Regions from separate parts of the Actinomadura sp. 3N508 genome, predicted to be linked through region 3. Evidence: predicted binding sites of a transcription regulator. Region 3 holds the regulator's gene; each other region holds the start of a gene.
What was found. The regulator LexA, encoded in region 3, represses DNA repair genes until DNA is damaged. The targets are predictions, from matches to a motif close to TCGAACANNTGTTCGA.

Region 1: the regulator LexA is predicted to act here: its motif matches at 1,495-1,510, upstream of ACH34S_RS35465 (DUF6504 family protein).
Region 2: the regulator LexA is predicted to act here: its motif matches at 4,794-4,809, upstream of ACH34S_RS14560 (SAV_6107 family HEPN domain-containing protein).
Region 4: the regulator LexA is predicted to act here: its motif matches at 5,227-5,242, upstream of ACH34S_RS23310 (Rv2578c family radical SAM protein).

What each region holds. Positions count from the first base shown of each region.
Region 1 is NZ_JBIRAX010000013.1:45,975-53,374, reverse strand. Features, by position in the region: gene ACH34S_RS35470 (DNA polymerase III subunit alpha) at 1-1,170, opposite strand, end outside; gene ACH34S_RS35465 (DUF6504 family protein) at 1,172-1,447, opposite strand; gene ACH34S_RS35460 (hypothetical protein) at 1,845-2,114, opposite strand; gene ACH34S_RS35455 (TetR family transcriptional regulator) at 2,455-3,192, shown strand; gene ACH34S_RS35450 (quinone oxidoreductase family protein) at 3,275-4,237, shown strand; gene ACH34S_RS35445 (DUF4389 domain-containing protein) at 4,311-5,639, shown strand; gene ACH34S_RS35440 (serine/threonine-protein kinase) at 5,717-7,400, shown strand, end outside.
Region 2 is NZ_JBIRAX010000003.1:697,824-705,223, forward strand. Features, by position in the region: gene carA (glutamine-hydrolyzing carbamoyl-phosphate synthase small subunit) at 1-176, opposite strand, end outside; gene ACH34S_RS14540 (dihydroorotase) at 173-1,456, opposite strand; gene ACH34S_RS14545 (aspartate carbamoyltransferase catalytic subunit) at 1,453-2,394, opposite strand; gene pyrR (bifunctional pyr operon transcriptional regulator/uracil phosphoribosyltransferase PyrR) at 2,391-3,008, opposite strand; gene ACH34S_RS14555 (transcriptional regulator) at 3,411-3,905, shown strand; gene ACH34S_RS14560 (SAV_6107 family HEPN domain-containing protein) at 4,164-4,661, opposite strand; gene ACH34S_RS14565 (peptidoglycan-binding protein) at 4,899-5,687, opposite strand; gene ACH34S_RS14570 (YbaK/EbsC family protein) at 5,711-6,175, shown strand; gene ACH34S_RS14575 (arsenate reductase family protein) at 6,177-6,527, shown strand; gene ACH34S_RS14580 (GNAT family N-acetyltransferase) at 6,619-7,221, shown strand; gene metF (methylenetetrahydrofolate reductase [NAD(P)H]) at 7,158-7,400, opposite strand, start outside.
Region 3 is NZ_JBIRAX010000004.1:699,175-706,574, reverse strand. Features, by position in the region: gene ACH34S_RS18760 (hypothetical protein) at 1-138, shown strand, start outside; gene leuS (leucine--tRNA ligase) at 495-2,963, shown strand; gene lexA (transcriptional repressor LexA) at 3,063-3,764, opposite strand; gene ACH34S_RS18745 (LysM peptidoglycan-binding domain-containing protein) at 3,939-4,274, shown strand; gene nrdR (transcriptional regulator NrdR) at 4,637-5,110, shown strand; gene ACH34S_RS18735 (vitamin B12-dependent ribonucleotide reductase) at 5,230-7,400, shown strand, end outside.
Region 4 is NZ_JBIRAX010000006.1:337,498-344,897, reverse strand. Features, by position in the region: gene ACH34S_RS23335 (hypothetical protein) at 1-793, shown strand, start outside; gene ACH34S_RS23330 (helix-turn-helix transcriptional regulator) at 933-2,111, shown strand; gene ACH34S_RS23325 (ATP-binding protein) at 2,139-2,810, opposite strand; gene ACH34S_RS23320 (DUF3040 domain-containing protein) at 3,264-3,461, opposite strand; gene ACH34S_RS23315 (family 10 glycosylhydrolase) at 3,514-5,124, opposite strand; gene ACH34S_RS23310 (Rv2578c family radical SAM protein) at 5,290-6,306, shown strand; gene ACH34S_RS23305 (NAD(P)H-dependent oxidoreductase) at 6,359-7,165, opposite strand; gene ACH34S_RS23300 (GlxA family transcriptional regulator) at 7,273-7,400, shown strand, end outside.

The sequences.
Region 1 (7,400 bases), on a different contig from region 3:
GGCGGACTCGACGTCCAGGTCGATGTCGGGGAGGCCGTCGCGGCTGTCGGCGAGGAACCGCTCCATGACCAGGTCGTGCCGCAGCGGGTCGAGGTCGCCGATGCCGAGCAGGTAGTTGACCAGGCTGCCCGCGCCGGAGCCGCGGATCGCGCACCGGATGCCGCGCGACCTGATCAGCGCGGCGGCGTCGGCGACCGTGAGGAAGTAGGACGCCAGCCCCTTCCGGGCGATCACGCCGAGCTCGTCGTCGAGCCGCGCCGCGGCCCTCCGTGACCCTTCCAGGCCGCGCCGGGACAGCCCGTCCGAGCAGCGGGCGACGAGGCGGGCGTACGGGTCGCCTTCGCTGATCGGGAGGTGGACGTCGTCCATGCCGAGATCGCGCCCCGCGTCCAGGACGCAGCGTTCGGAGAGCCGCCGGGTCGCGGCGAGGAGCGCGTCCGCCTCGTCCGCGCCGCAGCTCAGCTCCGCGACGCGGCGCATCTCAGGGACGGACTTCAGGTAGGCCTGCCCGGTGCGGTCGTCCAGGTGCCGCCGGTCGAGCGGGACGAGGCGGCGCGTCACGTCCAGCACCTGCGCGACCGGATGATCGGACGGCTCCAGATAGCGGACGGCGTTGCCGAGCACGGCGGGCACCCCGGCCTCGCGGGCGAGCGCGAGCATCCGCGCCGCGCGCGGCCCGTCGCCCCGGTCATGGTGGTCGACGATCTCGATCGCGGTCTCGGCCGTGGCGCGCCATTCCGCCAGCCGCGCCGCCGCCACGTCCGGACGGCGGCCGGTGACGGCGCGTCCCACGTCCGACGCCGGGCCCAGCAGGACGACGAGGCCCTCCGCGTGCGCACCGACCATCTGCCGCGTGACCACCGGTTTCCCGCGCTCCCCCGCCGAATGCGCCGCCGTCACCAGCCGGCACAGCGACCGCCATCCGGCCCGGCCCTCGGCGAGCACCACGATCCGCTCCTCGCCCGTGGACGCGACCCTGAGGTCGGCGCCGACGACGGCCCCGATCCCCGCGTCCGCACATGACCGAACGTGACGGACCGCGCCGTACAGCCCGTCCCGGTCGGTCAGCGCGAGCGTCTCCATGCCGAGGCCCGCCGCACGCTCGGCCAGCGCCGCGGGCGGTGCGACGCCGTACCGCAGCGAATAGCACGAGGCGACGTGAACGTGCACGTCAGTCCCATACCCGGGATAGCAGCCAGCTGTCGGCGGCCACCTCATGCCGCAGCTCGTAGACGCCGATCTCGCGGTCCGGAGTCGCCTCGATCCGCCAGAACTCCCGCTCTCCGGTGGCCTCGCCGTCGGGCTGCTGCTCCCGCCACCAGTCACGGGTCGTGACCCAGTGCTCCAGCACCCGCCGCACGGTGTAGAGCCGGCCACGCCAGACGAACCGGACAGGACGTCCATCGCTCACCCAGACGTCCACCGGGTCGCCGAACACGCGTGTCATCTGCCTCCCCCTCGCGCTCACCGCACGGGGGAAGAACATGCGGGAATTCGAACAAACGTTCGCGTCCGAGTCTAGGGAAGCCGCCCGCACGGGAGCAAGGTGGAGAGAACCTCAACCGAGACCACGGGTCGTGCGGCCGGAGGCGCTCCAGCGCCGGAGGTCGCACGACCCGAGCACGGCGGGTGCGTTTCGCGAGACGCGCCAGCGGATCGGGAAGCGTGCCCGCCGTGCCAACAGGGGTTCCAGGGGGTCGCCCCCCTGGGCAAACACAGCGCCCAGCGCCCGGAGGTCGCAGGACCCGAGCACGGTGGGTGCGTTTCACGGGACGCGCCAGCGGCCCGGGAAGCGTGCCCGTCGTGCCTGACGGGGGTTCCAGGGGGTCGCCCCCCTGGGAGAATCAGCACAATCTGCTGAGGCGGTCGGCCACCGTTGCGGCCTCGGTGACGCCGGCCATGCCGCCGCCCGGCCACAGGTAGTACCAGCCGTCGCCGCACGGGGTCGCGACGACCATGATCTGGCGGCGCGTCCGCGTGCCGGACACGCTCAGCAGGGACTCCCCGGGCCCGGCGAACCTCCAGGAGAGCCCGCGGACCTCGACTTCGTGCGCTAGTGCCGCGAGATGACGCCGGCGCACCTCGGCGATCTCCCGTCCACCGACTACTGACACATCAGCCTGCCTCAGCATGGTCCGAGCCGCCGGGCGATGACCTTCGGCGACCGTCCGGCAACAGTTGGTGACCGACCCTCAGCATGACCCGAATCCGCGGCCTGTGCAGGGGATTCCCAGAGAGTGGGACGCCTGATTCCAGAGCGGGCGGGGATGGACCGCGGAGGGCGGCGCGACGCGCCGAGCGGGTGTGCGCCAATCGCACGCGGCCCGTTCCGGACGTTGGAACCCCGTCGCCCATGCGGAGGACCCGTCCGTGATAGAAGCCTTTGAGGGTGGGGCGTCCATCCCGCCCGGCCAAGCGCATAGGCATAGGTACAGGCATAGAAGGAGCGAGCCGATGAGCGCCGTCCCCGCCGGCGACCCGTCAGGCACCACCGGCCCCAGCTCCACCGACCCGAACTCCACCGACCTTGGCCCCGCGGAGCCGGAGCCCGCAGAGCCGGAGCCCGCGCCCGCCCGTGCGCTCGCGGGGCTTCGCGAGCGCAAGAAGCAGCGGACCCGGCTCGCGCTCGTCGACGCGGCCTTAGAGCTGTTCGTCTCGAAGGGGTACGAGGCGACGACGATCGACGAGATCGTCGCGGCCGTGGAGGTGTCGCAGCGGACGTTCTTCCGCTATTTCGCCACCAAGGAGGACGTCGTCACGAGCTTCCTCGGCGAGCACGACCGGCTCCTCGCGGAGGCCCTCGCCGCGCGTCCGCCCGAGGAGCGGCCGTTCGCCGCGCTGTACGAGTCGCTGCGCGTGGTGCTGCGGACGATCGCGGAGGGCGACCCGGCCGACAGCGCCCGGTTCCGCCGCGTCCGGCAGGTGATCGAGGCGACGCCGTCGCTGATGGCGGCGCAGATGGCGCGGTACGGGGCGGCGACGGAGGCGCTGGCCGCCGAGATCGCCCGGCGCGAGGACGTGGACCCCGGCGCGGACCTGCGTCCCAGGGTCGTCGTCGCGTTCTTCATGGCGGCGACCAAGATCGCGTTCGAGGACTGCGCCCGGCTGGACATCTGGGAGCCCGCGACCGTCGCGGCCCGCGTGGAGGAGTCCGTCGCGACGGTCGGCCGCACCATGCGCGACTGGGTTTGACCTTCTCCGCGGTGGAATAGCCCGCGGGAACGACCGGTTGCCGAGATCAAGTTCACCGTCCAGGCAGGCAGGAGAGCACGGCATGCGCGCGATCGTGATCACCGAGAACGGCGGCCCCGAGGTACTGACGGCCACGCAACGGCCGGACCCGGAGCCGGGCCCCGGCGAGGTGCTGATCGACGTGGCGGCGGCGGGCGTCAACTTCATCGACGTCTACTACCGGACGGGCGCCTACGCGAAGGACCTCCCCTACACGCCGGGCATCGAGGCGGCCGGGACGGTCGCGGCGGTCGGCGACGGCGTCCAGGGGTTCTCCGTCGGTGACCGCGTCGCCTCCAGCGATGTGCTGGGCGGCTACGCGGCGAAGGCGCTGGTGGCGGCGGACCGGCTCGTCCCCGTCCCGGACGGGGTGGGCCTGGAGGACGCGGCGGCCTCGATGCTGCAGGGCATGACCGCGCACTACCTGACCCGGTCGACGTATCCGATCAAGGAGGGCGACACCGTCCTCGTGCACGCGGCCGCGGGCGGGATGGGGCTGCTGCTCACCCAGGCGGCCAAGGCGCTCGGCGCCCGGGTGATCGGGACGGCGTCCACGCCGGAGAAGGAGAAGCTCGCGAAGGACGCGGGCGCGGACGTCACGATGGGGTACGACGGCTTCGCCGGCCGGGTCAGGGAGCTGACCGGCGGTGAGGGCGTCGCGGCCGTGTACGACGGCGTCGGCGCGCCGACGTTCGAGGGGAGCCTCGCGAGCCTGCGGCTGCGCGGCACGCTGGCGCTGTACGGGGCGGCGGGCGGGAAGGTGCCGCCGTTCGACCCGCAGCGGCTCAACCCGGCCGGTTCGCTGTTCCTCACCCGGCCGATGCTCGCCCACCACGTCGTCACCCGCGACGAGCTGCTGGAGCGGGCGACCGACGTGCTCCGGTGGGTGGAGACGGGAGATGTCCGGATCCGGGTCGGGCATCGCTACGATCTTGCGGAGGCCGGCGCCGCGCACGCCGATCTGGAGGCGCGGCGGACGACGGGCAAGCTCCTGCTGATCCCTTGATCGCCGGTTCCGGGCACGGCGGCTCCTTTAGGCTGAGTCCGGAATATACGATCTTCGAGGAGTCCCGTCCGCCATGACCACATACGCCGCCGAACCGCTGGAGCAGGACGAACCGCGCGTCCTCGGGCCCTACCGCCTGCTCGGACGGCTCGGCCGCGGCGGCATGGGCACCGTCTACCTGGGGGCGGAGCCGGACGGCCGCCGCGTCGCGGTGAAGGTCGTCAACCGGGAGCTGGCCGGGGAGCCGGCGTTCCTCGCCCGGTTCCGCCGCGAGGTGACGGCGGCGCGGCGCGTGCACCGGTTCTGCACCGCGCCCGTCCTGGACGCCGGGCTCGACCAGGACCCGCCCTACATCGTCACCGAGTACATCGACGGGCCGAGCCTGGAGAAGGCGGTCGGCGGCAAGGGCCCGCTGCCCGGCTCCGACCTGGAGGGCGTCGCGGTCGGCGTCGCGACGGCGCTGGCCGCGATCCACGGGGCCGGGATCGTCCACCGCGATCTGAAGCCCGCGAACGTGCTGCTGTCGTCCACCGGGCCCCGAGTGATCGACTTCGGGATCGCGCGTGCGCTGGACGCCGCCGACGGCCCAACCCGCACCGGCCAGTTCGTCGGGACGCCCGCCTACATCGCGCCGGAGGTGCTGCGCGGCGAGCCGGTCGCGCAGGCGTCGGACGTGTTCTCGTGGGGCTGCGTCGTCGCCTACGCCGGGACGGGACGTCCCCCGTTCCAGGGCAAGACGGTCGCGGAGACGTTCCACCGCATCGGCAACGACGAACCCGACCTCGACGGCCTCGACCCGCGGCTGCGCGAGGTCGTCGCCGCCGCGCTCGGCAAGGACCCGCACGGCCGTCCGACCGCGCGGCAGCTCCTCACCCGGCTCGTCGGCCAGGACAGCCCGGAGCACGCGGCGGAAACGATCTCGACCACCTGGACGGGACCGGTCCCGGCACAGGGCGCCTCGAACGGTTCCGGCGCTTCGGACGCGAGGGTGCCGCGGGCGCGGCCCGTCCCCGACCTGGAGGAGCCGGCGGCCGAACCGGCCCGAGCGGCCTCCTCCCCTTCCCCCGCTCCCCGCGAGCCCGCCGCGGACGGGACGACGGTCATCGTCGACCTGCCGTTCCCGGCGGAGTGGCAGGGCCCCAGGCGCTGGTTCACGTTACTGAGGGGCCTGCTGGTGCTCCCGCATCTGATCGTGATGATGGCCATGTTCGTCCTGCTGGTGGTCGTGCTGGCGCTGAGCTGGCTGGTCATCCCGTTCACCGGCCGCTACCCGCGCCGCCTGTACGGGCTGGTCGTGGGCTGGCAGCGCTGGTCCGCCCGGGTCGTGGCGTACGCGTTCGGCCTCACCGGCGAGAAGTTCCCCCCGTTCCGGACTCTCCCGCGCGCACGCCGAACGCGCTAGCGACTATGCGCGTCTGAATTGGCACAGCCCGCTAGGGTTCTACGCAAACGACTCCCTATTTCCAGTTCAGGATCAGAATGACCACGCACGCAGGAGAGAACGGCGAGGCCCTGCGCCCGGAGGACCCCGCGGAACTCGGCCCCTACCGGCTGGTCGGCAGGCTCGGCCGCGGCGGCATGGGGACGGTCTATCTCGGCGAGGACCACGGCGGCCGCCGCGTCGCCGTCAAGGTGATCAACCGGGAGCTGGCCGGGGAGGGCGCGTTCCGGGACCGGTTCCGGCGCGAGGTGACGGCCGCCCGGCAGGTCCGCCGGTTCTGCACCGCGCCGGTCGTCGACGCCGAGCTGGACCAGGATCCGCTGTACGTCGTCACCGAGTACATCGAGGGCCCGAGCCTGGAGCGCGCCGTCGCCGACCGGGGCCCGCTGCCCGGTTCCGACCTGGAGGGCGTCGCGGTCGGCGTCGCCACGGCGCTGGCCGCGATCCACGGGGCGGGGATCGTCCACCGCGATCTGAAGCCCGCGAACGTGCTGCTGTCGTCCACCGGGCCCCGCGTGATCGACTTCGGCATCGCCCGCGCGCTGGACGCCGCCGACGGCCCCACCCGCACCGGCCAGTTCGTCGGGACGCCGAACTACCTGCCGCCCGAGCTGCTGCGCGGCGAGCCGGTCACGCCCGCCTCGGACGTGTTCTCGTGGGGCTGCGTCGTCGCCTACGCCGGGACGGGCAGCGCCCCGTTCGCGGGCAACACCGTCCCGGAGATCTTCTACCGCGTCGCGCACGACGCGCCGAAGCTGGACGGCCTCGACGCGGACCTCCGGGACGTCGTCGCCGCCGCGCTCGACAAGGACCCGCGGAACCGCCCGGCCGTCCAGGAGCTGCTGGGCCGGCTCGTCGGCAACGGCACCACCGACCCGGCGACGCTCGCCCAGACCGTCCAGGCGGGCTGGCACGGCGCCCTGGCCGACCCGACCGTCCACGCGCGCACCGGCCCGCCCGGCGAGACGACGCACGCCCAGGTCCCCGGTCAGACACCCGCTCAGGCGCATGGTCAGGCGCACGGTCAGGCCGGGTTCCAGCAGCCGACGGCGATGCTCGGGGCCGACGCGACGCGCAGCGACGCCCGGCCGTCCGGCCGCGGCTCCGGCGGGCTCCGCCGCCGCCCGCTGATCATCGCCGGGGCGGCCGCCGCCGCGCTGGCCCTGCTCGCCGTCGTCGGGTTCACCGTCCTGAACGCGGGCGGGCCGCCCGACAACCTCGCCACGACGTTCAGCGACGACTTCTCCAACGACGACTCCGGCTGGGAGAGCTTCGGCGACGACTACCGCTACCGCGACGGCAAGTACTGGATGCAGACCAGCGAGTCGACCGGGTCCGTCGCCCGGTGGGTTCCGCAGGACGACGTGAAGACCATCCCCGACAAGGTCCTCGCGACCGTGACGGTCGAAGTCGCGCAGGGCCCGCCCGACGCCATGTTCGGGATGCTGTGCCGCGCGAACAACAACAACAGCACGCTCACCCAGTACATGTTCCTGATCCGCAACGACGGCAAGGGCGCGGTGCTCCGCAAGGTCAACGGGAGCCAGGGCAACAAGGAGCTCGCCGCCCCCGACTCGGTGCCCGGCTACTCCCCCAAGGACACGAACAAGATCCAGATCGCCTGCGAGGGACGGAACGGCGGCAAGGAGGTCCGGCTGCGGCTCTGGGTCAACGGCGACCAGGTCATCGACGAGACGGACGCCGACCAGCCGCTCGGCAACG
Region 2 (7,400 bases), on a different contig from region 3:
ATGTGGGGGGACGTCATCGCCACGATCTGGCGCGCGTAGGAGGGGTCGGTGAGGGTCTCCTGGTAGCCGGTCATCCCGGTGTTGAAGACCATCTCGCCGAACGTCTCCCCCTCGGCCCCGTAGGCGACCCCGTGGAAGACCCTGCCGTCTTCCAGAACGAGCAGAGCAGGGCTCACTGGAGCTTCCCTTCCAGGACGGTCGGCTTGCCGCGCAGGAACGTGGCGACGACGTGCCCGGGCAGCTCCAGCCCGGCGAACGGGGTGTTGCGGCTCTTGGACGTCATGGCCGACGAGTCCACGGTGCGGCGCGGCGACGGGTCGTACAGCGTGATGTTGGCGGGCGAGCCCGCCTCCAGCGGACGGCCCTGCCCGGACAGCCGGCCGATGCGCGCGGGCCGGAAGGACATGCGGTCGGCGACCCCGGCCCAGTCGAGCAGCCCGGTCTCGACCATGGCCTCCTGCACGACGGGCAGCGCCGTCTCCAGGCCGATCATCCCCATCGCGGCGACGGCCCACTCGGTCTCCTTGTCCTCGACCGGGTGCGGAGCGTGATCGGTGGCGACGCAGTCGATCGTCCCGTCCGCGAGGGCGCCGCGGAGCGCGGCGACGTCGTCGGCGGTGCGCAGCGGCGGGTTGACCTTGAAGATCGGGTCGTAGGACCCGGCCTTGGCGTCGGTCAGCAGCAGGTGGTGCGGCGTGACCTCGGCGGTCACCGGGCAGCCCCTGCTCTTCGCCCACCGGATGATCTCCACGGACCCGGCCGTGGAGACATGGCAGACGTGCAGCCGCGACCCGACGTGCTGGGCGAGCAGCACGTCCCGGGCGATGATCGCCTCCTCGGCGACGGCGGGCCAGCCGCGCAGGCCGAGCGAGGCCGACATCTCGCCCTCGTTCATCTGCGCGCCCTCGGTGAGGCGCGGCTCCTGCGCGTGCTGGGCGACGACGCCGTCGAACGCCTTCACGTACTCCAGCGCCCTGCGCATGATGACCGCGTCCGACACGCAGTGCCCGTCGTCTGAGAAGACCCGGACCTGCGCGGCGGAATCGGCCATCGCGCCCAGTTCCGCGAGCTGCTCACCGGCGATGCCGCGCGTGACCGCTCCGACCGGCTGAACATCGCAGTATCCGGCCTCGCGCCCTAGGCGCCACACCTGTTCGACCACTCCGGCGGTGTCCGCCACTGGGTCGGTGTTGGCCATCGCATGGACGGCGGTGTATCCGCCCGTGGCTGCGGCCTTCGTCCCGGACTCGACGGTCTCGGCGTCCTCGCGTCCCGGCTCGCGCAGATGGGTGTGCAGGTCGACGAGACCGGGCAGCGCGACGAGGCCGTCCGCGTCGATGGTCTGCGCACCGGCCGCGTCCAGGCCGGAGCCCACTTCGGCTATGGCGCCGTCCCGGATCAGGATGTCGGTGGCGTCCCCACCGAGAATCCGCACGCCCTTGATGAGGAGACTCACCGCGGCACCTCCTGGCCGATGGCCGGCTCGGAGCCCCCGAGCAGCAGGTAGAGAACGGCCATCCGGGCGCTGACGCCGTTGGCGACCTGTTCGACGATGGTGGAGCGGACCGAGTCGGCGACCTCCGCGGCGATCTCCACGCCGCGGTTCATCGGGCCCGGGTGCATCACGATGGCGTGGTCGGGCAGCGCCGCCATGCGCTCGGCGTCGAGCCCGTAGCGGCGGCTGTACTCGCGGACGGTCGGGAAGTAGGCGGCGTTCATCCGCTCCTGCTGGACGCGCAGCATCATGATGACGTCGCTCTTGGGCAGCACGCCGTCCAGGTCGTAGGACACCGAGCACGGCCACGTGCCGATGGCGACCGGCAGCAGCGTCGGCGGCGCGACCACGGTCACGTCGGCGCCGAGCGTGGTGAGCAGCAGGACGTTGGATCGTGCCACGCGGCTGTGCAGGACGTCCCCGACGATCGTCACCCGGCGGCCTTCCAGGTCACCGAGCCGCTTACGCATGGTGAACGCGTCCAGGAGGGCCTGGGTGGGGTGCTCGTGCGTGCCGTCGCCCGCGTTGACGACGCTGCCCTGCACCCAGCCGGCCAGCCGGTGCGGGGCGCCCGACGCGCCGTGCCGGATGACGACGCCGTCCGCGCCCATCGCCTCCAGCGTGAGGGCGGTGTCCTTCAGGCTCTCGCCCTTCGACACGCTCGACCCCTTGGCGGAGAAGTTGATGACGTCGGCGGACAGCCGCTTGGCCGCGGCCTCGAAGGAGATGCGGGTGCGGGTCGAGTCCTCGAAGAAGAGGTTGACGACCGTCCGGCCGCGCAGCGTCGGCAGCTTCTTGACGGCCCGGCCCGCGATCTGCGCGAGCTCCTCGGCCGTGTCGAGGACGAGCAGCGCGTCGTCCCGGCTCAGGTCGGCGGCGGAGATCAGATGGCGGTTCATTCGGCGCCCCCCGTCGGATCGGGCAGGGTCGGGCCGAGCAGTACCGCGTCGCGCCCGTCGTTCTCCTTCAGCAGGACCTTCACGGTCTCGCGCATCGAGGTGGGCAGGTTCTTGCCGATGTAGTCGGGGCGGATCGGCAGCCGCCGGTGCCCGCGGTCGACGAGCACGGCGAGCTGGACGGCGCGCGGCCGCCCGAGGTCGTTGAGCGCGTCGAGCGCGGCGCGCACCGTCCGGCCGGAGAACAGCACGTCGTCGACCAGGACGACGACCTTGTCGTCGATGCCCTCCGCGGGCAGCTCGGTGCGGCCGAGCGCGCGGGCGGGCCGCAGCCGCAGGTCGTCGCGGTACATGGTCACATCGAGCGAGCCCCAGGGCACCGGGCGGCCCTCGACCTCGCGCAGTGCCCCGGCGAGCCGTTCGGCCAGGCCCACGCCGCGGGTCTGGATGCCGAGCAGGAGGACGTCGTGGCCGCCCTTGGTCCGCTCGAGGATCTCGTGTGCGATACGGGTCAGCGCGCGCCTGATGTCGGGACCCTCCAGAACGGCCTTGGGCCGGGGATCACCGTCCGCCACGCGCTCCTCCACCGGCCGTTCCGGCCTGGAGGCAGCATTCATCACGGAAACTCCTTTCCCGCCTCACGGGACGGGCCTTAAAGGACGTCTTGCGTCCCCCACCGTAGCAGCCGTCCCGGACCGCCCCGGCGTCCGGGCCGGTCCGCGTATTCGCAGGTGAGAGGCGTCACATTCGCGGCGGCGCCGGCACGCGGAACGGCCGCGCGAGGGGCCCGGCGGGCCGTGCCCGCAGGGCTTGCGGACGATCCTCGCCAGCACCATCGAGTCCTGCGGATTCGACCGCTTTTTTCCAATCGGCTTGACCTAGGGCCTTCTCCGTTTTACCGTCACTGTCCGTAACCATCCCCGGGGGCGGACTCCTGAGGCCCAATGGCTTCGCGAATCGGCTCCCCTCCGGCGCGAGCCGGAGTCCGACGACGATGAAAGTGAGCCTGGGGGGCCATCATGCCGTCTGAATACGCAAAGGCTCTCGGCGCGCGCCTGCGCGCCATCCGCACCCAGCAGGGGCTGTCCCTGCACGGCGTGGAAGAGAAGTCCCGAGGCCGCTGGAAGGCCGTCGTCGTGGGTTCGTACGAGCGGGGCGACCGCGCCGTCACCGTTCAGAAGCTGGCCGAGCTCGCCGATTTCTACGGCGTGCCGGTTTCCGAGTTGCTGCCCGGCGGAGCCGCGCCGAGCCCGCTCGGGCCTACACCCAAGCTCGTGATCGATCTAGAGCGGTTGCAGCAGCTTCCGAAAGACAAGGCCGGTCCTCTCGCCCGCTACGCCGCGACGATTCAAAGCCAGCGTGGCGACTACAACGGAAAGGTCCTGTCCATCCGCCAAGAAGACCTGCGTTCACTCGCGGTCATCTATGACAAGTCCCCGACGGAGCTCACCGAAGAGCTCATCGGCTGGGGCGTCCTCGACCCGGAGGCGCGCCGCGCCGTCGAGTCGTTCTGATATACCCGCAGCAACGTGACGGGGCCCGGCGCCATGCCGGGCCCCGTTCCGCGTTCCGGCACCGGTTCCGGGCCGTTCGGCCAGGTGGGATCGCGCCGGCGGGGCCGGCTCGGGGGGAGGTGCGGCCACCGCCGGCGCGATCGGCCGGAGGGGTTGGCGGCGGCCGGGGCGGCCGTACTCGGCGGCCCCGGCCACCTGGGAGGCGGTCCCGGGGAGAGGGACGGCCTCGGGAGGGGGTCTTCGGAGGGGTCCTGCGGGTCAGCTGGCTTCGGGCACGGGCAGGGTGGGCTGGCTGGTGACGCCGAGGGTGTCTTCGACGAGGGTGACGAAGACGTCGGCGTCGTGCAGGAGCTCCTCGGCCTCCCGCGGGGTGACGGCGCGGGGCAGCCCGGCCTCGGCGGCGGCGCGCTTGTCGGCGCCGGCGGCGAAGAAGGCGGCCCATTCGCGCAGGGCGGGCTCGGCCTCCGGGAGCAGCACCCAGACGCTGCGCGGACGGCCGCGGCGGTGGGTCTCCAGGGGTTCCCTGGACGCCAGGACCGCGGCGGCCGCGCGGAGTGCGGCCAGGTGGGCGCACACGTAGCGGACGGCGGGCGAGGTGGCCTCGGCGGCCTCGGCGAGGCCCATGCGGGCGGCGTGGAGCTGGCCGGTGGCCGTGTGCGCCGGGCGCGGTGCGGGCATCGGGCGGCGGCGCGGGCTCGGCGGCGGGACGGACTGGGCGGCGGCATGGATCCCGCGTGCGGTCATCGTTCCGGACATGTCTGCCTCCTTCCGGGCTCGGGCCGGCCGGGCGGAGAGCTTCCCCTCACTCCGCCCGGCCGTCCGTCCCGCCGGCAGCTGCGCCACCGGCGGGGACGTCGCCCTGGCACGGGCCGCGAGTCCCGCACCACGTCGAACATAAGTTCGACGCACCACCCAGTAAACCGCCCTGACGCCGATTCGTCAACGTGTTCGAACGCGCGCCGTTCTCCGCAGGTCAGCGCGGTGTGACTGCCCTCACTTGGGGCGTCTGACGTGCACTGGGACGTTCGTCCCGAGGAGGTCGGGGAAGTACTCGGCGACGTGCATCGGCAGCCGGACGCAGCCGTGCGAGGCGGGGTATCTGGGCACGTCCAGCGCGCCGTGGAAGGCGATGCCGCCGTTGAAGTAGATGGGGTTGTAGAGGCGTCCCAGGGGCGAGGTCTCCCAGCCGAAGGCGCGGCGCCCCGTGCGGAAGTCGCCCGTGCCGGTGGTGGCGTAGCGGCAGCGCGGGACCTTGGCGCCGCGGTCCTTGGCGCAGTAGTACTCGCCGGAGCCCGAGGAGATGTGCGTGATCAGGCGCGGCCGCCCGTCCTTGTAGAGGACGAGGTACTGGCGCTTCAGGTCGACGTCGACGCGGTCCTTCTCGCGCTTCTTGGCCATCGGCTCCGGCTGCTCGGGGCTGGCCAGAGCCTCCCAGAACGGCTTGTCGAGCGTGCCCTTCTGCTTCATGTCGTTGACGGCCTGGAACGCCCAAACGGCCAGCTGGGTGGACGTCCCGTACTTCCCGTCCACCTTGCCCGGGTCGTAGTTCAGTTCCTTGAGGCGGCGCTGGAGCGCCTTGACGTCGTCGCCCTTCGCGCCCGGCTTCAGCTTGCGCTGCGCGGGCGTGGGCGCCGGCGTGGGGGGCGGCGCGGGCGTCGCCGGCTTGGCGACCGGGGTCGTCGGCGGGCCCGCGGCCCCGTCCGTCCCGTTGCACCCCGTCACAAGAACGGCGGCGGTCAGCAGAACCGCGCCCATCCGCACGTCGATCGGTCTCCCTCGCATGAGCTGACCTTAAAGTGCTACCCATGCATCCGAATACCGAAATCGTGGCAAAGGCGCTGCTCGACCGGGGCGCTACGGGGACGGTCGTGGAGCTGCCCGAGTCCGCGCCGACGGCGCAGGCGGCGGCCGACCAGCTGGGCTGCGAGGTGGGCGCGATCGCCAACAGCCTGGTGTTCGACGCGGACGGGACGCCGCTGCTGGTGATGACGAGCGGCGCGCACCGGGTCGACACGGTGAAGATCGCGGCGCTGGTGGGCGCGGCGAAGGTGAAGCGGGCGACGCCGGAGTTCGTCCGGGCGGCGACCGGGCAGCCGATCGGCGGGGTGGCGCCGCTGGGGCATCCGGCGCCGATCCGTACGCTCGTGGACGTCTGGCTGGACAAGTACGACCAGGTCTGGGCGGCGGGCGGGCATCCGCACACCGTGTTCCCCACGTCGTACGAGGAACTGCTGAGGATCACCGGGGGCACCCCCGCGGAGGTGGAGTGAGATGGAGATCTGGCACAACCCGCGCTGCTCGAAGAGCCGCGCCGCGAAGGCCGCGCTGGACGAGGCGGGCGTCGCGTACACCGAGCGCCGCTACCTGGACGAGCCGCCCACGGCGGACGAGCTCGACGCGGTCCTGAAGCGGATCGGCGCGGAGCCGTGGGAGGTGGCGCGGCTCAACGAGCCGGTCGCGAAGGAGCTCGGGCTGAAGAACCTGGCGCACGACCGCGCCCGCTGGATCGAGATCATGGTGGCGAACCCGGTGCTGATCCAGCGGCCGATCGTGCTGACCGGCGAGACCGCCGTCGTGGCGCGGGACGACGCGTCCGTGCGCAAGGCCGTCGAAGGCGGGTGACACCGGGGTGCGGCGGTCTGCGGAGGCCACGCGGCGGTCGTGATCAGCTTTCGTCCTCCGGCGGGCCACCGGCCGGTCTACGCTCTGTCGGGTGAGGGACCCGAAGCTGCGCGAGATCGACGAGCGCGCGTTCCTGCGCAGGCTCAGCCCCATGCTGGACGTCTACGCGGCCACCATGGACCCGCCGGACGAGCAGCTTCCGGGCCGCCACACCATCATGGAACGGCACACCTCGTATCCGGGGTTCCGGGCGTTCGTGGTGGAGCGGCGCGGGGCGCTGCCCGTCCTGACGGGCCCGCTGCAGGGGTTCGCGTACGGGTTCCACGGCGCGCGCGGGCAGTGGTGGCACGACGTCGTCGCGCGGGCGCTCACCGACCTGGAGGGGCCGGAGCACGCGGAGGGGTGGCTGGCGGACACCTTCGAGATCGCGGAGCTGCACGTCCACCCGGAGTCGCAGGGCAAGGGCCTCGGGCGAGCGCTCCTGACCGCGCTGTGCGAGGGCAGGCCGGAGCGGACCGTCGTGCTGTCGACGCTGGACAGGCGGCCGGACACCCCGGCCCGCACGCTCTACCGTTCCGTCGGCATGGTCGATCTGCTGACGGACTTCGAGTTCCCCGGCGGCGGGCCGCGCTACGCGGTCATGGGCGGGACCCTGCCGCTGGCCCCGTACCCGTCGGCGTCGAGCAGCCCGTAGACCTCGCGCGTCGCCGTCGACTTGTTGAACGTGATGAAGTGGATGCCGGGCGCGTCCTGGCGGAGCAGTTCCTGGCACAGCTCGGCGGCGTGCTCGATGCCGAGGCGGCGGACGGCGTCCGGGTCATCGGCGACGGCTTCGAACCGGGCCTTCACCTCGGGCGGGAACGGCGCGCCCGA
Region 3 (7,400 bases):
GCCGAGATCGCGCTGGTGGACGGCCCGCTCAGCGTCTCCGAGGAGGAGACCCTGTCCGCCGTCGGCGCCGACCTCCAGCTCACCCGCGTCCAGGTGACCGGCGTCATCTCCCTCGCGCGCCAGGAGTCCGGCCACTGACCGGAAGCTTCGGAGCCTCCCGGCTGCGCGGCCTCCCTGCCCCGCAGCTCGCGGCGTCCCAGCACTTCGGACTCCCGGCGCCCAGGCCGGGGCATCCCAGCCTCGCGGCCCCCGCCGTCCCGCCGGGCGGGGCATGATCACTCGCGTGCCGCGGCCCCTGCCGGTAATGCCCGCGGGCGGGCTTGCGGTTGCGCTACCCTTTGATGTATGTCGGCACGGCTGCTTCTTGAACGACCACGTTGACGGACTGACGTCAACGTGGTGGCCCCTCCTGCGCGAGGGGTCGTTTCATGTCAGAGCACAGCCCACGACCATCTGCAGCCAGCGAATCGAGCAAGAAACCGGAGTCCGGAAGCGTGAGCAGCGACGAGCACTTTGACCCACGGGCGGTTCAGGACAAGTGGCAGGCCCGCTGGGCGGAGCTCGAACCGTTCGCGGCCGACGAGAAGAACACCGCCGACGAGCGCCGCTACGCGCTGGACATGTTCCCCTACCCCAGCGGCGACCTGCACATGGGCCACGCGGAGGCGTTCGCCATCGGGGACGTCCCCGCGCGGTACTGGTTCCAGCGCGGCTTCAACGTCCTGCACCCCATCGGCTGGGACTCCTTCGGCCTGCCCGCCGAGAACGCCGCCATCAAGCGCGACTCGCACCCCGCCGAATGGACCTACGCCAACATCGACACGCAGGCGTCGTCGTTCCAGCGCTACGCCCCCTCGTTCGACTGGTCGCGGCGGCTGCACACCTCCGACCCCGAGTACTACCGGTGGACGCAGTGGTTGTTCCTGCGCTTCTACGACCGGGGCCTGGCCTACCGCAAGGGCGGCCACGTCAACTGGTGCCCGAAGGACCAGACCGTCCTGGCCAACGAGCAGGTCGTCGGCGGGCACTGCGAGCGCTGCGGGACGCTGGTCGAAAAGCGCGTCCTGACCCAGTGGTACTTCAAGATCACCGACTACGCGGACCGGCTGCTGGACGACATGGAGCAGCTGGAGGGCAAGTGGCCCGAGCGCGTCCTGCTGATGCAGCGCAACTGGATCGGCCGCTCCACCGGCGCCGACGTCGACTTCGCCATCGAGGGACGGGACGAGCCCGTCGCCGTCTACACCACCCGTCCCGACACCCTGTTCGGTGCGACGTTCATGGTCGTCGCCGCCGACGCCGCGCTGGCCGAGGAGATCTGCGCGCCCGACCAGCGGGCCGCGTTCGAGGCCTACCGCGAGGAGGTCTCCCGGGAGAGCGAGATCGAGCGGCTGTCCACCGAGCGGGAGAAGACCGGCGTCTTCCTGGGCCGCTACGCGATCAACCCGGTCAACGGTGAGCGGCTGCCGATCTGGGCCTCCGACTACGTGCTGGCCGAATACGGCCACGGCGCGATCATGGCCGTCCCGGCGCACGACCAGCGCGACCTGGACTTCGCGCTGAAGTTCGGCCTGCCCGTCCGCGTCGTCGTCCGGACCGGCCTGCCCGACCCGGCCGAGACCGGTATCGCCACGCCCGGCGACGGCGAGATCGTCAACTCCGGCCCGATCGACGGGCTGACGAAGACCGACGCGATCGCCCGCATCGTCGAGATCCTGGAGGAGCGCGGCACGGGCCGCGCGGCGGTGAACTTCCGGCTGCGCGACTGGCTGGTGTCCCGGCAGCGGTTCTGGGGCTGCCCGATCCCGATCATCCACTGCGAGGCGTGCGGCGAGGTGCCCGTCCCGGACGACCAGCTGCCGGTGACGCTGCCCGAGGGCCTGCGCGGCGCCGACCTGGCCCCGAAGGGCACGTCGCCGCTGGCCACCGCGTCCGACTGGGTCAACGTCGAGTGCCCCAAGTGCGGCGGCCCCGCCAAGCGTGACACCGACACCATGGACACGTTCGTCGACTCGTCCTGGTACTTCTTCCGCTACTGCTCGCCCGGCTACGAGGACGGCCCGTTCGACGTCGAGCAGGTCCGCCGGTGGATGCCGGTCGACCAGTACACCGGCGGCGTCGAGCACGCCATCCTGCACCTGCTGTACAGCCGGTTCTTCACCAAGGTGCTGCACGACATGGGCATGGTCGAGTTCACCGAGCCGTTCCGGCGGCTGCTGAACCAGGGCCAGGTGATCAACCAGGGCAAGGCGATGTCGAAGACGCTGGGCAACGGCGTCGACCTGGGCGAGCAGATCGCCGAGTTCGGGGTGGACGTCGTCCGGCTGGCGGTGCTGTTCTCCGGGCCGCCGGAGGACGACATCGACTGGGCGGACGTGTCCCCGCGCGGCATGTCGAAGTTCCTGGCCCGCGTGCACCGCATCGCCGCCGAGGTCACGTCCGCGCCGGGCGTGGACGTCACCGCGGGCGACCCGGCCCTGCGCCGCGTCACCGCACGGACGGTCCACGAGGCCACCACGCTGGTCGAGACGCAGCGGTTCAACGTGGCGATCGCGCGGGTCATGGAGCTGGTCACCGCGACCCGCAAGGCCATCGACTCGGGTCCGGGCGCCGCCGACCCCGCCGTCCGCGAGGCCGCCGAGGCCATGGCGGTGCTGCTGTCGCTGTTCGCGCCCTACACCGCCGACGAGGCGTGGGAGCTGCTGGGACGGACCGCGCCGGTCATCCGGGCGGGCTGGCCGTCCGCCGACCCGGCGCTGCTGGTGGAGGAGTCGGTGACGTGCGTCGTCCAGGTCGCCGGCAAGGTCCGCGACCGCCTGGAGGTGGCGCCGGGGATCGCCGAGGCCGATCTGGAGCGGCTGGCGCTGGCGTCCACGAAGATCCAGGACGCGCTGGCCGGCGCCGAGATCGCCAAGATCATCGTGCGCGCGCCGAAGATCGTCAACATCGTCCCGAAGCGCTGAGCATCCGTCCGCCGGGCCCGCAGACCACCGGGCCTGGCGGACGCGCCTGCGACCGGGCTTCTGCTGCGCGCGGCCCCGGGGTGCGGGGCCGCGCGCGGATCACATCTTGCGGAGGACGGCGACGACGCGGCCGAGGACCGTCGCCTCGTCGCCCGGGATCGGCTCGTACGCGGGGTTCTGCGGCATCAGCCAGATGTGGCCGTCCTCCCGGCGCTTGAACGTCTTCACCGTCGCCTCGTTGTCGATCATGGCGGCCACGATGTCGCCCTGCTCGGCCACCGGCTGCTGCCGGACGACGACCCAGTCACCGTCCGCGATCGCGGCGTCGATCATCGAGTCGCCGGTGACCTTCAGCAGGAAGTGCGTGCCCTCGCCGACGAGCTGCTTCGGCAGGGTGAACACGTCTTCCACGGCCTCCTCGGCGAGGATCGGCCCACCGGCGGCGATCCGCCCGACCAGCGGCACGTAGGCGGGCGCGGGCTGCGCCGATGAGGGCTGCCCTCCGGCCGCCTCGTAGGCCTCCTCGTCCGTCCGCACGGGCGTGGCGCCGGGGACCCGCACCTCGACCGCGCGCGGCCGGTTGGGGTCGCGGCGCAGGAAACCCTTGCGCTGCAGCGCCCGGAGCTGGTGCGACACGCTGGAGGTGCTGGTCAGGCCCACGGCCTCGCCGATCTCGCGCATCGAGGGCGGATACCCACGGCGCTGGACCGAGTCGCGGATCACCTCCAGCACCATGCGCTGCCGTTGCGTCAGCCCCGACTCGTCCATGGGGCCGTCTGGCAGCTCCCGGACCTTGCTCATCGCTCGTCGCCTCCCGGCGCCTCGATCGGTCACTCCTTGTCATGGAACCTATCGCGTCGGAGCCCAATGATCAAACAATTGTTCGAAGTGGTGCTCGCTTTTTGTCGGCGCCTCCTGGTAGAACATCGTACAGGCGTTCGATCGAAAATGCATTCGACGTCAAGGAGGGGAGAGATGTCGGGTTCACCCCAGAGTGACCGTGTCCCGATCCGCCTGACCCGCCGCGGACGTGCCGTTCTGGTCCTGTTCGCCGCGACCGTCACGCTCATCGGGCTATGGCTGACCGTGGGGTCCGGTGCTCTGGCCGGTGGCGGCGAAACCGGCACCGGCCCGTCCAAGCCCGCCAGAACCGTCGTCGTCGAGCGGGGCGACACCCTTTGGAACATCGCGGCTGACGCCGATCCGGGGAGTGATCCGCGCGTCGTCGTCCAGCGCATCATCGACCTCAACGGTCTGGGCGGTGACCCCACCGTCCAGCCGGGCCAAGAACTTCGCCTTCCCGCTCCCTGAATCCACCGCGGGCCCGCGCGCGACGCGCCTGGCCCCTGGCTCGGCCGCATGACCGTCGGGCGTAGGAGTGTCCGTCCGGTCGCACCGGCTCGGCGCGGCGGGCGCCCGATTTGGGGGTCGATCTGACGTTCTGTCACCGGCCGCGACCCCGGGTGACGACACGCCCGGGCGGAAATCACGGCGGACCGACCTGACCTGGTCCTACGCGGCGGATGTGATCCATGTGGCGTGAGATCAGGTTGCGTACGCCTGCGCCGAGTCGTACCGTTGACCACAACATCTAGTAGTCACACCGATGTACTTAACCCATATATGGAAGTGCACGCCGGTGTGAAGCGTTATTGTCAGGGGAGGGGATCAACGTGCACTGCCCGTTCTGCCGCAACCCTGACACCAAAGTGATCGACAGCCGGTCGACCGACGACGGGGGCGCTATTCGGCGCCGCCGCTCGTGCGCCGAATGCGGCCGGCGATTCACGACGCAGGAGAATGTGCTCGTCATGGTGGCCAAGCGCAGCGGCGTCACCGAGCCGTTCTCCCGCGAAAAGATCATCGCCGGAGTGCGCAGGGCCTGCCAGGGCCGTCCGGTCGACGAGGATGCGCTCGCAAAGCTGGGGCAGCGGGTCGAAGAGGAGATCAGATCCTCCGGCTCCGCGGAAATCCCCTCGCACGAGATCGGCCTCGCGATCCTGGGGCCGCTCGGCGAGCTCGATGAGGTCGCCTATCTGCGATTCGCCTCGGTCTACCGGAGCTTCGAGTCGCTGGACGACTTCGCCAAGGAGATCGAAACACTGCGGAAGGCCGGCTTCTCGGGGGAGTCGGGCCCGTCGCGGTAAGGCGGGCTCCGGAAAAACATCAGCACATGTAAGAGCGTCTCCGCGCGAGGCATGGCCTCGTGCGGTGGCGGGTTGTTCCTGAACAGGGCCCGGCGGGTGGGCCCGAGAGGGGGAAGGTCATGACGGAGACGGTGAGCGGCTCGGCGGCGCGGCGCGGCAAGGGGAGCCGCAAAGGGCTGAAGGTCGAGCGCATTTTCACCACGCCCGGCGTGCATCCATACGATGAGCTGCGCTGGGAACGTCGTGACGTCGTCATGACCAACTGGCGCGACGGCTCGGTCAACTTCGAGCAGCGCGGCGTCGAGTTCCCCGACTTCTGGTCGCTGAACGCCGTCAACATCGTCACGTCCAAGTACTTCCGCGGCGCCGTCGGCACGCCGCAGCGCGAATGGAGCCTGAAGCAGCTGGTCGACCGCGTCGTCCGCATGTACACGGACACGGCCCTCAAGGAGGGCTATTTCGCCACCGAGCAGGACGCGGAGATCTTCGACCACGAGCTGAAGTACGCGCTCGTCCACCAGCTCTTCAGCTTCAACTCCCCGGTCTGGTTCAACGTCGGCACCAAGTCTCCACAGCAGGTCTCGGCGTGTTTCATCCTGTCGGTGGACGACACGATGGAGTCGATCCTCGACTGGTACAAGGAAGAGGGCGTCATCTTCAAGGGCGGCTCCGGCGCCGGCCTGAACCTGTCGCGCATCCGCTCCAGCAAGGAACTGCTGTCGTCCGGCGGCACGGCCAGCGGCCCCGTCTCCTTCATGCGCGGCGCCGACGCGTCCGCTGGGACGATCAAGTCGGGCGGCGCGACGCGCCGCGCCGCGAAGATGGTCGTGCTGGACGTCGACCACCCCGACATCGGGGAGTTCATCGAGACCAAGGCGCGCGAGGAGGTCAAGATCCGCGCGCTCCGCGACGCCGGGTTCGACATGGACCTCGGCGGCAAGGACATCGGCAGCGTCCAGTACCAGAACGCCAACAACTCCGTCCGCGTCTCCGACGAGTTCATGCACGCCGTCGAGTCGGACGGCGAGTTCGGCCTGCGCGCCCGGATGACCGGCGAGATCGTCGACACCGTCAAGGCCAAGGACCTGTTCCGGCTGATGGCGAAGGCCGCGTGGGAGTGCGCCGACCCCGGCATCCAGTACGACGACACGATCAACGACTGGCACACCAACCCCGAGACCGGCCGTATCACCGCGTCCAACCCGTGCAGCGAGTACATGAGCCTGGACAACTCGTCCTGCAACCTCGCCAGCATCAACCTGCTGAAGTTCCTCAACGAGGCGGGGACGTTCGACGTCCAGCGGTTCGTCAAGCTCACCGAGCTGATCATCACAGCGATGGACGTGTCGATCACCTTCGCCGACTTCCCGACCGAGAAGATCGCGGAGACGACCCGCGACTACCGGCAGCTCGGCATCGGCTACGCCAACCTCGGCGCGCTGCTGATGGCGTCCGGGCACGCCTACGACTCCGAGGGCGGCCGGTCGCTCGCCGCCGCGATCACGTCGCTGATGACGGGCGTCGCCTACCGCCGGTCCGCGGAGATGGCGGGCGTCGTCGGCCCGTACGCGGGCTACGCGCGCAACGCCGAGGGGCACAAGCGCGTCATGCGCAAGCACGCCGCCGCCAACGACGGCATCCGCACGCTGGACGCGATCGACAAGGAGATCCACGCCGCCGCCGCCAAGCAGTGGCAGGAGTGCCTGAAGATCGGCGAGAAGAACGGCTACCGCAACGCCCAGTCCTCGCTGCTCGCCCCCACCGGGACCATCGGGCTGATGATGGACTGCGACACCACCGGCATCGAGCCGGACCTCGCGCTGATGAAGTTCAAGAAGCTCGTCGGCGGCGGGTCCATGCAGATCGTCAACCAGACGGTGCCGCGCGCGCTGGAGAAGCTCGGCTACCAGCAGGAGCAGATCGAGGCGATCGTCGAGTACATCGCCGAGCACGGCCACGTCGTGGACGCCCCCGGCCTGCGCACCGAGCACTACGAGGTGTTCGACTGCGCGATGGGCGAGCGGGCGATCAGCCCGATGGGGCACGTCCGGATGATGGCGGCCGTCCAGCCGTTCCTGTCGGGCGCGATCTCCAAGACCGTGAACATGCCGGAGCAGGCCACGATCGAGGACATCGAGAAGGTGTACTTCGAGGGGTGGCGGCTCGGCCTGAAGGCCCTGGCGATCTACCGCGACAACTGCAAGGTCGGCCAGCCGCTGTCGGCGGCCGGGAAGAAGGAGGAGGCCAAGGAGGCCGTGGCCGGGGCCGCGGGGCCGACGCCTCCGGTCCG
Region 4 (7,400 bases), on a different contig from region 3:
CCCGCAGGTCGCCGAGGCCTACGGGATCCGGTTCCTGTGCGGCGCCGACGACATCGAACGTGTGGTGACGGAGGTGCGGCGGCGCGGGAAGTGGGCGCGGCGGCTGCGCGGGCAGGAGGTGTCGAGCGCGTCGGCGCCGGCGCTGCTGCTGATCGGGTCGCCTTCCAGCGGGCAGCGGCGGCTGGCGCGGATGGTCGCGGCGGCGCTGGCGGAGGTGGAGGCCTCCAGCGGCCAGGTCCACAGCGCCCACGCCGAGGACCTGCGCGAGCACGGCCCTGACGGGCTCCGCGCCGCGCTGGAGGAGCACGCGGGGCACGTCCTGCTGCTGGACGGCCTGGACGGGCTGATCCTGGACGAGGCGCAGGGCCCGGCGTACGCGTCGGTGCTGTACCGGGCGCGGCTGGAGGGCGTCAACGACACCGCGCTGCTGGGCACGTGCGAGCCGGACCGGGTGGGTGAGCTGTCGGCGGCGTCGCCGGAGCTGGTGACCGACCTGCGGGCGGTGCGGCTGCCGGATCTGGCCGACGCCGCGGCGAGGTCGGCGCTGGTGGGCCTGCTGGCCGAGGAGCGGCGGCTGCGGCTCGGGTCGGACGCGTGGACGGTGGTGAACCGCGACGTCGGGACGCTGCGCCCGCGCGGGCGGCTGACCGGTGCCCGCCTGGTGGAGGCGTATCTGGACCGGGCGGCGACGCGGCATCTGGGCAGCGCGGAGGCGGCGCAGGCGATCGGCAGTGCCCTGTCGCTGACGGCTGCCGACTTCGAGGGCCTGGCGGCGGAGCTCTCCGGCCGCTGAGCCTCGCACCGCCGACCGCCGACCGCCGACCGCCGGCGGGTGGCGGGGTGGTCGCGTGGAAGGCCGATTCGCCTTGCCCGTAGGGGATTTGGGCCCCTGCGGGCGGTGAAATGTCGGTGGGCGCGGTCACGATGGTGGTGTGGATCGCGTTGATCGGCTGCTGGCGCTCGTCGCCGAGCTCCGTGCGGCCTCGCCCGCGCCGCTGGACCCGGCCGGGCTGGCCGCGCGGTTACGGGTCAGCGAGCGGACCGTCCGCCGCGACCTGGAGCTGCTGACGCACGGCGGGCTGCCGGTGCGGACGGAGAAGGGCCGCGGGCACGCGCTGCCCGCCGCCGCGGCCCCGGCGCCGCTGACCGAGGCGGAGTCGCTGGTGGGCCCGGTGCGCGACACGCTCGCCGAGGCGGTCCGGACGCGCCGGATCGTCCGGCTCGCCTACACCGACCGGTCGGGGGCGCGCAGTTTCCGGGACGTGGAGGCGCACGGCCTGGTCATCGCCCCGTACGCGGAGTATCTGGTGGGGTGGTGCCGGATGCGCGACGGGCCCCGCATGTTCCGGCTCGACCGGATCGGCGCGGCGTTCCTGTCGGGCCGGGGCGGCGAGGTCCGCGATCTGGACGCGCTGCTGGCGGCGCTGCGGGTGCCGATGCAGCGTCCCGCGGACCTGGCGGCCAACCCGGCGGGGCCGCGTGGCCCGGCGGGTGCGGCGCGGGCGCGCGCGTGGACGCTGGACCGGCTGGAGTTCGTCCGGTCCCGGCTGCGGGACGCGGCCGCGGAGGTCCTGCCCACCGGCGCGGGCCCCGGCTCCTCGCGCGGCTCCTCGCGGGGCGCGGGACGGGGGTCGGGGGCGGCGGCGCTGCGGGGCGTGCTGGGGCATCTGGCGGAGTGGACGCGGTGGCAGGCGGCGGCGATCCGGTCCGCGGCGACGGGCGAGGAGCCGGTGCTGGCGGGGCGCCGCCCGCGGTTCCCGGAGGGGTTCGACCGGGAGCTGCCCTTCGACGCGCGCGAGCGGATGATCCAGGACGCGATGGCGCTGCGGTCGCTGGGCGATGTGGCCCGTGACCTGGAGGAGGTGCTGGAGTCGGTGGCGCACTGGGCGGCGGGCTGCGACGACGCGCTGTGGGAGGGGGAGCTGCCCGACCCGCGGCCCTACGGCCCGCCGGGTCCGCCGCGTCCGCTGGCGGACCTGCTGGCGGGCTGGCGGGGGCCGCTGGCGCACATCGAGTGGCATCTGGACCGGCTGACCGACGTGCCGCCGCCGGCGCCGTCCGGTGACGACGAGGAGGCCTGGGTCGTGGACCGCTGCCCCCTGCAGGCCTGACCCCCGGGGGGCTTGTTCGGGTGCGGGTCAGGTGGTGGGGCGGCGGCCGGGGGCTGCGGTTTCGGTGAGGTGGCGGGTGAACCAGACGGTCTTGCCGGGCGGTTCGGGCCGGGTCCCGTAGCGGGTGGCGAGGGCGGCGACGAGCAGGAGCCCGCGTCCGGCCTCGGCCCAGTCCAGGACGCGCGGCGCGGCGGGCGCGGCGCCCGTCAGCGGCCCGGTCCCGGCGGTGCGGCCGGTGGGGGCGGCGTCGCGGACCTCGCCGTCGAGGCGGTCGCCGCGCAGGTGCAGGGCGAGGCGGACGGGCCCGGCGCCGTGCAGGACGGCGTTGGTGACGAGCTCGTCGACGATGAGGACGACGTCGTTCACGTCGCCGGGGTCGGTGACGTGCCATTCCCGCAGGGCGCGGCGGGTGAGGCCGCGTGCGCGGGACGCGGCGGCCGGTTCGGCGGCCAGGTCCCACGCCGCGAACGCGGCGGCGTCTTCGCCGGCGGCACGGCGCGCCCGGCCGCCCGCGCTGCGGGACCCCTCGCCCGCGCTGTCGCCCGCCGTGGTGTCTTCGGCGTTCATGGGTGCGGTTTCGTGGTCGGGGCGGGCGGCGCCGCCGGTGCGGTGCGGCGCGCCGTTGCTCGCGGCGGCGGCTTCGTCGCGGTCGGCGGCCGCGGTGGCGGGTCGCCTGGTTCCGGTCCCCGTGGTGGTCACTGTCGCTTCTCCCCTCCGTGCCGGCGCGGCCGGTCCCCTGGCCGCCGTTTCCGGCGCTGTGAGCGTGCGGTCATAGTCGGGGACGCCTCCGCCGGGGGCGGGGTGCACGGGCGCAGGCAAGCCTCACCCGGGGGTGAGGTGATCGGGACATCGGGGACGCGGTGGAGGAGCACCCGCGGGAAGCCGTTACAGTGGACGGGTCGGTGTGGCATGTGTCCCCCGGGCTCTACCTGACGCCTTCGGGGAATACCGCCGGTCCCATGCGGTCCGGGCTGGAGCTTCGTTGTGCCTTACGCCGTGAGGCGACCACCACACCGGCTTGAACGCCGATGCCCCGGCGAGGAGGTCCTCGCCGGGGCATCGGCGTTCGCGCGTCCGCGGATGGATGCGGCGCCGCACGGCGGGCGCGGCCGGGCGCCCGCCCGCGTCGGGGCGGGCCGTGTCAGGGTGGTGTTACGCGAAGGCCGCGGCGATCGCGGCGCCGATCGCGGCGAGGACGATGATGACGGCGGCCGCGGCGGCGATGACGGTGCGGGCGCGGCGGCGGGGCTCGCCGAGCCGGGCGAGTCGATGGGCCAGCCGTGGTTCGTCCTCGCTCAGGCGGACCTCGATCTGCATGAGGATCCGCTGCTCCTCCATCGACAGCGCCATGCTCTTACCTCCGGGGGTCAGGTGTCTGATTCCTCCCCCCGGAGCATGATCATTATCCCTGGGGCGGGGAGACCGTTGCGCCGCGTCCGGGGGCGCTCTGGTGGTGGAGGCGGTCCAGGGCGGTGACGTAGTAGGTGTAGGTGCGGCCGGGCTTGGCGGCGGGGTCGATGATGCCGCCGCCGCGGACGTTGGCGATGAGGGGCTGGGGGTCGACGGGCGCGCAGCCGGGGCGTGCGCCGTCCACCCGGTAGACGGCGTAGGAGGTGGCGCCCTCCGAGGCCCGCCAGGTGACCTTCACGCCCTTCTCGCCCTTCCCGGCCGCGGGGGCGGCGGCGGTGTCCTGGACGGGCGGCGGCGCCTTGCCGCCGCGCCCGGCGGGGATCGGCGGGATCGCGGGGCGGGCGTAGTGGTCGGCGCGCAGCCGGGCGGCGAACCCGCGGCGGTTGGAGACGATGTCGGAGGCGCTGAAGTACACGTCGCCGCGGATCTGCGGGTACTTGGCGTTGAGGGTGAGGTGCCGGGACAGCTCGGCGGGGTTCTTCCAGGCGGCGTCCTTGCCGACGCGGTAGGCGCCCTGCCCGATGGTGAGGTGCACGCCGGTGCCCTTGACCTGGGCGGCCCACCAGCCGGCGAGCTCGGCGTAGTCGGCGCGGGGGTCGCCGATCGGCCAGTACAGCTGCGGGGTGATGTAGTCGACCCAGCCCTTCTTGATCCAGGTGCGGGTGTCGGCGTAGATGTCGTCGTAGCTCTGCAGCGCGCGGGTGTCCGATCCGCGGGGGTCGGTGTTCTTGTTGCGCCACACGCCGAACGGGCTGATCCCGAACCGCACCCACGGCTTGGCGTCGTGGATCTTGCCGGACAGGTCCCGGACGAGGGTGTCGACGTTGCGGCGGCGCCAGTCGCCCCTGTCCATGCCGCCGCCGTGGGCCTTGTAGGTGGCTTGGTCGGGGAACTCGCGGCCGCCCTCGGGGTAGGGGTAGAAGTAGTCGTCGAAGTGGACGGCGTCGATGTCGTACTTGCCGACGACGTCCATGACGGCGCGGGTGGCCAGGTCGCGGACCTGCGGGAGGCCCGGGTCGTACCACAGGCCGGTGCCGTACTTGCGGACCCAGTCGGGGTGCTGCCGGGCGGGGCTCTTGGGCGAGAGCTTGTTCAGGTCGTCCTGGCGGGAGACGCGGTAGGGGTTGAACCAGGCGTGGAACTCCAGGTTCCGCGCGTGCGCCTCCTTGATCATGAAGGCGAGGACGTCGTAGCCGGGGTCCTTGCCCTGCGTGCCGGTGATCCACTGCGACCACGGCTCGTAGGGGGAGTCGTAGAAGGCGTCGGAGTTGGGGCGGATCTGCACGAACACCGCGTTCATGTTCATCGCGGTCGCGGTGTCGAGGAGCCGGGTGAACTGCCCGCGCTGCTCGGCGGCGGGGTCGGTGGTGTCCTTGGGCCAGTCGATGCCGGCGACGGTGGCGATCCACATGGCGCGCAGCTGCCGTGACCGGCCGCCGTCGCCGGGCGCGGCGACGGCGCCGCATTCGGCCTTGGCCCCGGCGGTGACGGGGGCCTTCTCGCTCTCCCCGCCGAGCGCGGGGATGCCGCAGCCGGCCAGCGCGGCGGCCGCCGTTCCCGCCGCGAGGGCGGCCGTGATCCGGATCCTCAGTCGCGATGCCATAGCGGCCCATTGTCACTCACCCGCCGCGATGCTGCGTACGGAACGCGCATGTCCGTGTGATGCCTGCCCGTCCCGTTTCGCCCTGCCTTCACCTTGCGATCTTCGAACACACGTTCCATACTGGCCGGACGGTTGATCGCTCAGACGTTCGAAAGGGGGGTGGGCGTGCGCTGGGATCATCTCCGGCTGGACGGCGGCGACGCGGGCCCGGAACCGCCGCTGATCGAGCGGGGGGCGGTGGCGCGCACCTTCGACACCCCCGGGTTCCGCGGCATGACCTTCTACGAGGTCCGCGCCAGGACGGTCGTCAACAAGGTCCCCGAGGCGTCCCGGATGCCGTTCCGCTGGACGATCAACCCCTATCGAGGCTGCTCCCATGCGTGTGTTTACTGCTTTGCCCGTAAAACGCATGAATACCTGGACATGGACGCGGGCGCGGACTTCGACTCGCGGATCGTGGTGAAGGTGAACGCGGCCGAGCGGGTCCGGGCGGAGCTGGCGTCGCCGCGATGGCGGGGCGAGCACATCGCGCTGGGCGCCAACGTCGACTGCTACCAGCGCGCCGAGGGCCGCTACCGGCTGATGCCGGGCATCCTGGCGGCGCTGCGCGACGCGGCCAACCCGTTCTCCGTCCTGACCAAGGGCACGCTGATCCTGCGCGACCTGCCGATCCTGCGCGAGGCGGCCCGGCGCACCGCGGTGAGCGCGGCGGTCTCGGTCGGGTCGGTCGACCCGCAGCTGTGGCGCTCGGCCGAGCCGGGCACCCCGCCGCCGCGCCGGCGGCTGGCGGTGTGCCGGACGCTGAACGAGGCGGGCATCGGCTGTGGCGTCCTGATGGGCCCGGTCATCCCCTACCTGTCGGACTCCCCCGCCCAGCTCGACGCGGCCGTCCGGCAGATCGCCGAGGCGGGCGCGACCTGGGTGTCGGCGATCACGCTGCACCTGCGTCCCGGCGCCCGCGAATGGTTCATGGCCTGGCTGCGCGCGCACCACCCCGAGCTGATCGTCCCCTACGCGCGCCTGTACGGGGCGGGCGCCTACGCCCCGCGCGAGTACCAGGACGCCATCGCCCGCCAGGTCCGCGACCTGGCCGCCCGCTACGGCATCGGTGACCGCGCCGCACACCGCCCCCCTCCCCCTCCACCACGGCCCGACCCGCCACGGCAGCTGTCCCTCCTGTGAACCGCCGCCCGCGTGGCGTGCCACCCGAACCTGGGTCGCGGCGCCGGGCGGGTCAGGCGGCGTCCGTCCGGTCGGCGGCGGCTGGGGCGGGGGTGGTGGTGCGGTGGACGGTGAGGCCGGTGCCCGCGGGGGCCAGCGCGGGGCGCAGGACGAGGTCGGCGTCGTAGTCGCCGCCTGATTCGGGGCGGTACGGGATGGGAGCGGCGGCCGGCAGGGTGCGCAGCCGCTCGTCGAGCGCCGCGCCGGCGGCCTCGGTGTCGGCGGGCCCGGCGCGGTCGGCGCCGGCGACGACCAGCGGCGGCAGGACGTCCATCCCCGTGTAGAACAGGGTGCCGTGCAGCAGGGGGAACAGCACGTCCTCGGCGTCACCGTGCACGCCACGGGGGCCGAGACCGGTGGGGCGCGCCCCGGCCGTGGTGACGACCAGGGCGCGCCGCCCGGCCAGGCCGCCCGCGCCGTAGCGCAGGGTCCGGCCCTGATCGTCGGTGACGCCGAACGCGAACCCCTGGACGAAGACGCGGTCGAACCAGCCCTTGAGGATCGCGGGCATCCCGAACCACCACAGCGGGAACTGCACGACCAGCGCGTCCGCCCAATCGATCTTGTCCTGTTCGGCGCGGATGTCGGGGGCCAGCGCGCCGGCCGCGTGGGCGCGCTCGGACGCGGCGCCGACCACGAGCCGCTCGCGCGGGTCGTGACCGAAGTCGGCGGGCCCGACGACCGGGTTCCAGCCCATCGCGTACAGGTCGGAATGGCGGACGCGGTGGCCCAGCCGCGCCAGGGTCGCGGCGCCGCGGTCGCGCAGGGCGCCGTTGAGGGAGCGGCCCTCCGGATGCGCGAAGACCCACAGGACGTTCACGACGGTTCCCCTTCCCGGGTGCGGTTCCTGGTGACGTGTCCGATGCTGCCGGGGCGGGCGAGGCGCCCACGAGTGGCCCGCAGGCCGATATGTGCAAGAATCGGGCCATGATCGTGGAACGGCACCGGGTGGCGGTGCTGGTGCGCGACGGCGTCCTGCCGCTGGAGCTCGGCCTGGTCCACCAGCTGTTCGGGCAGGCACGCTCCCCCGCCGGCGCGCCCCTGTACGAGGTCGT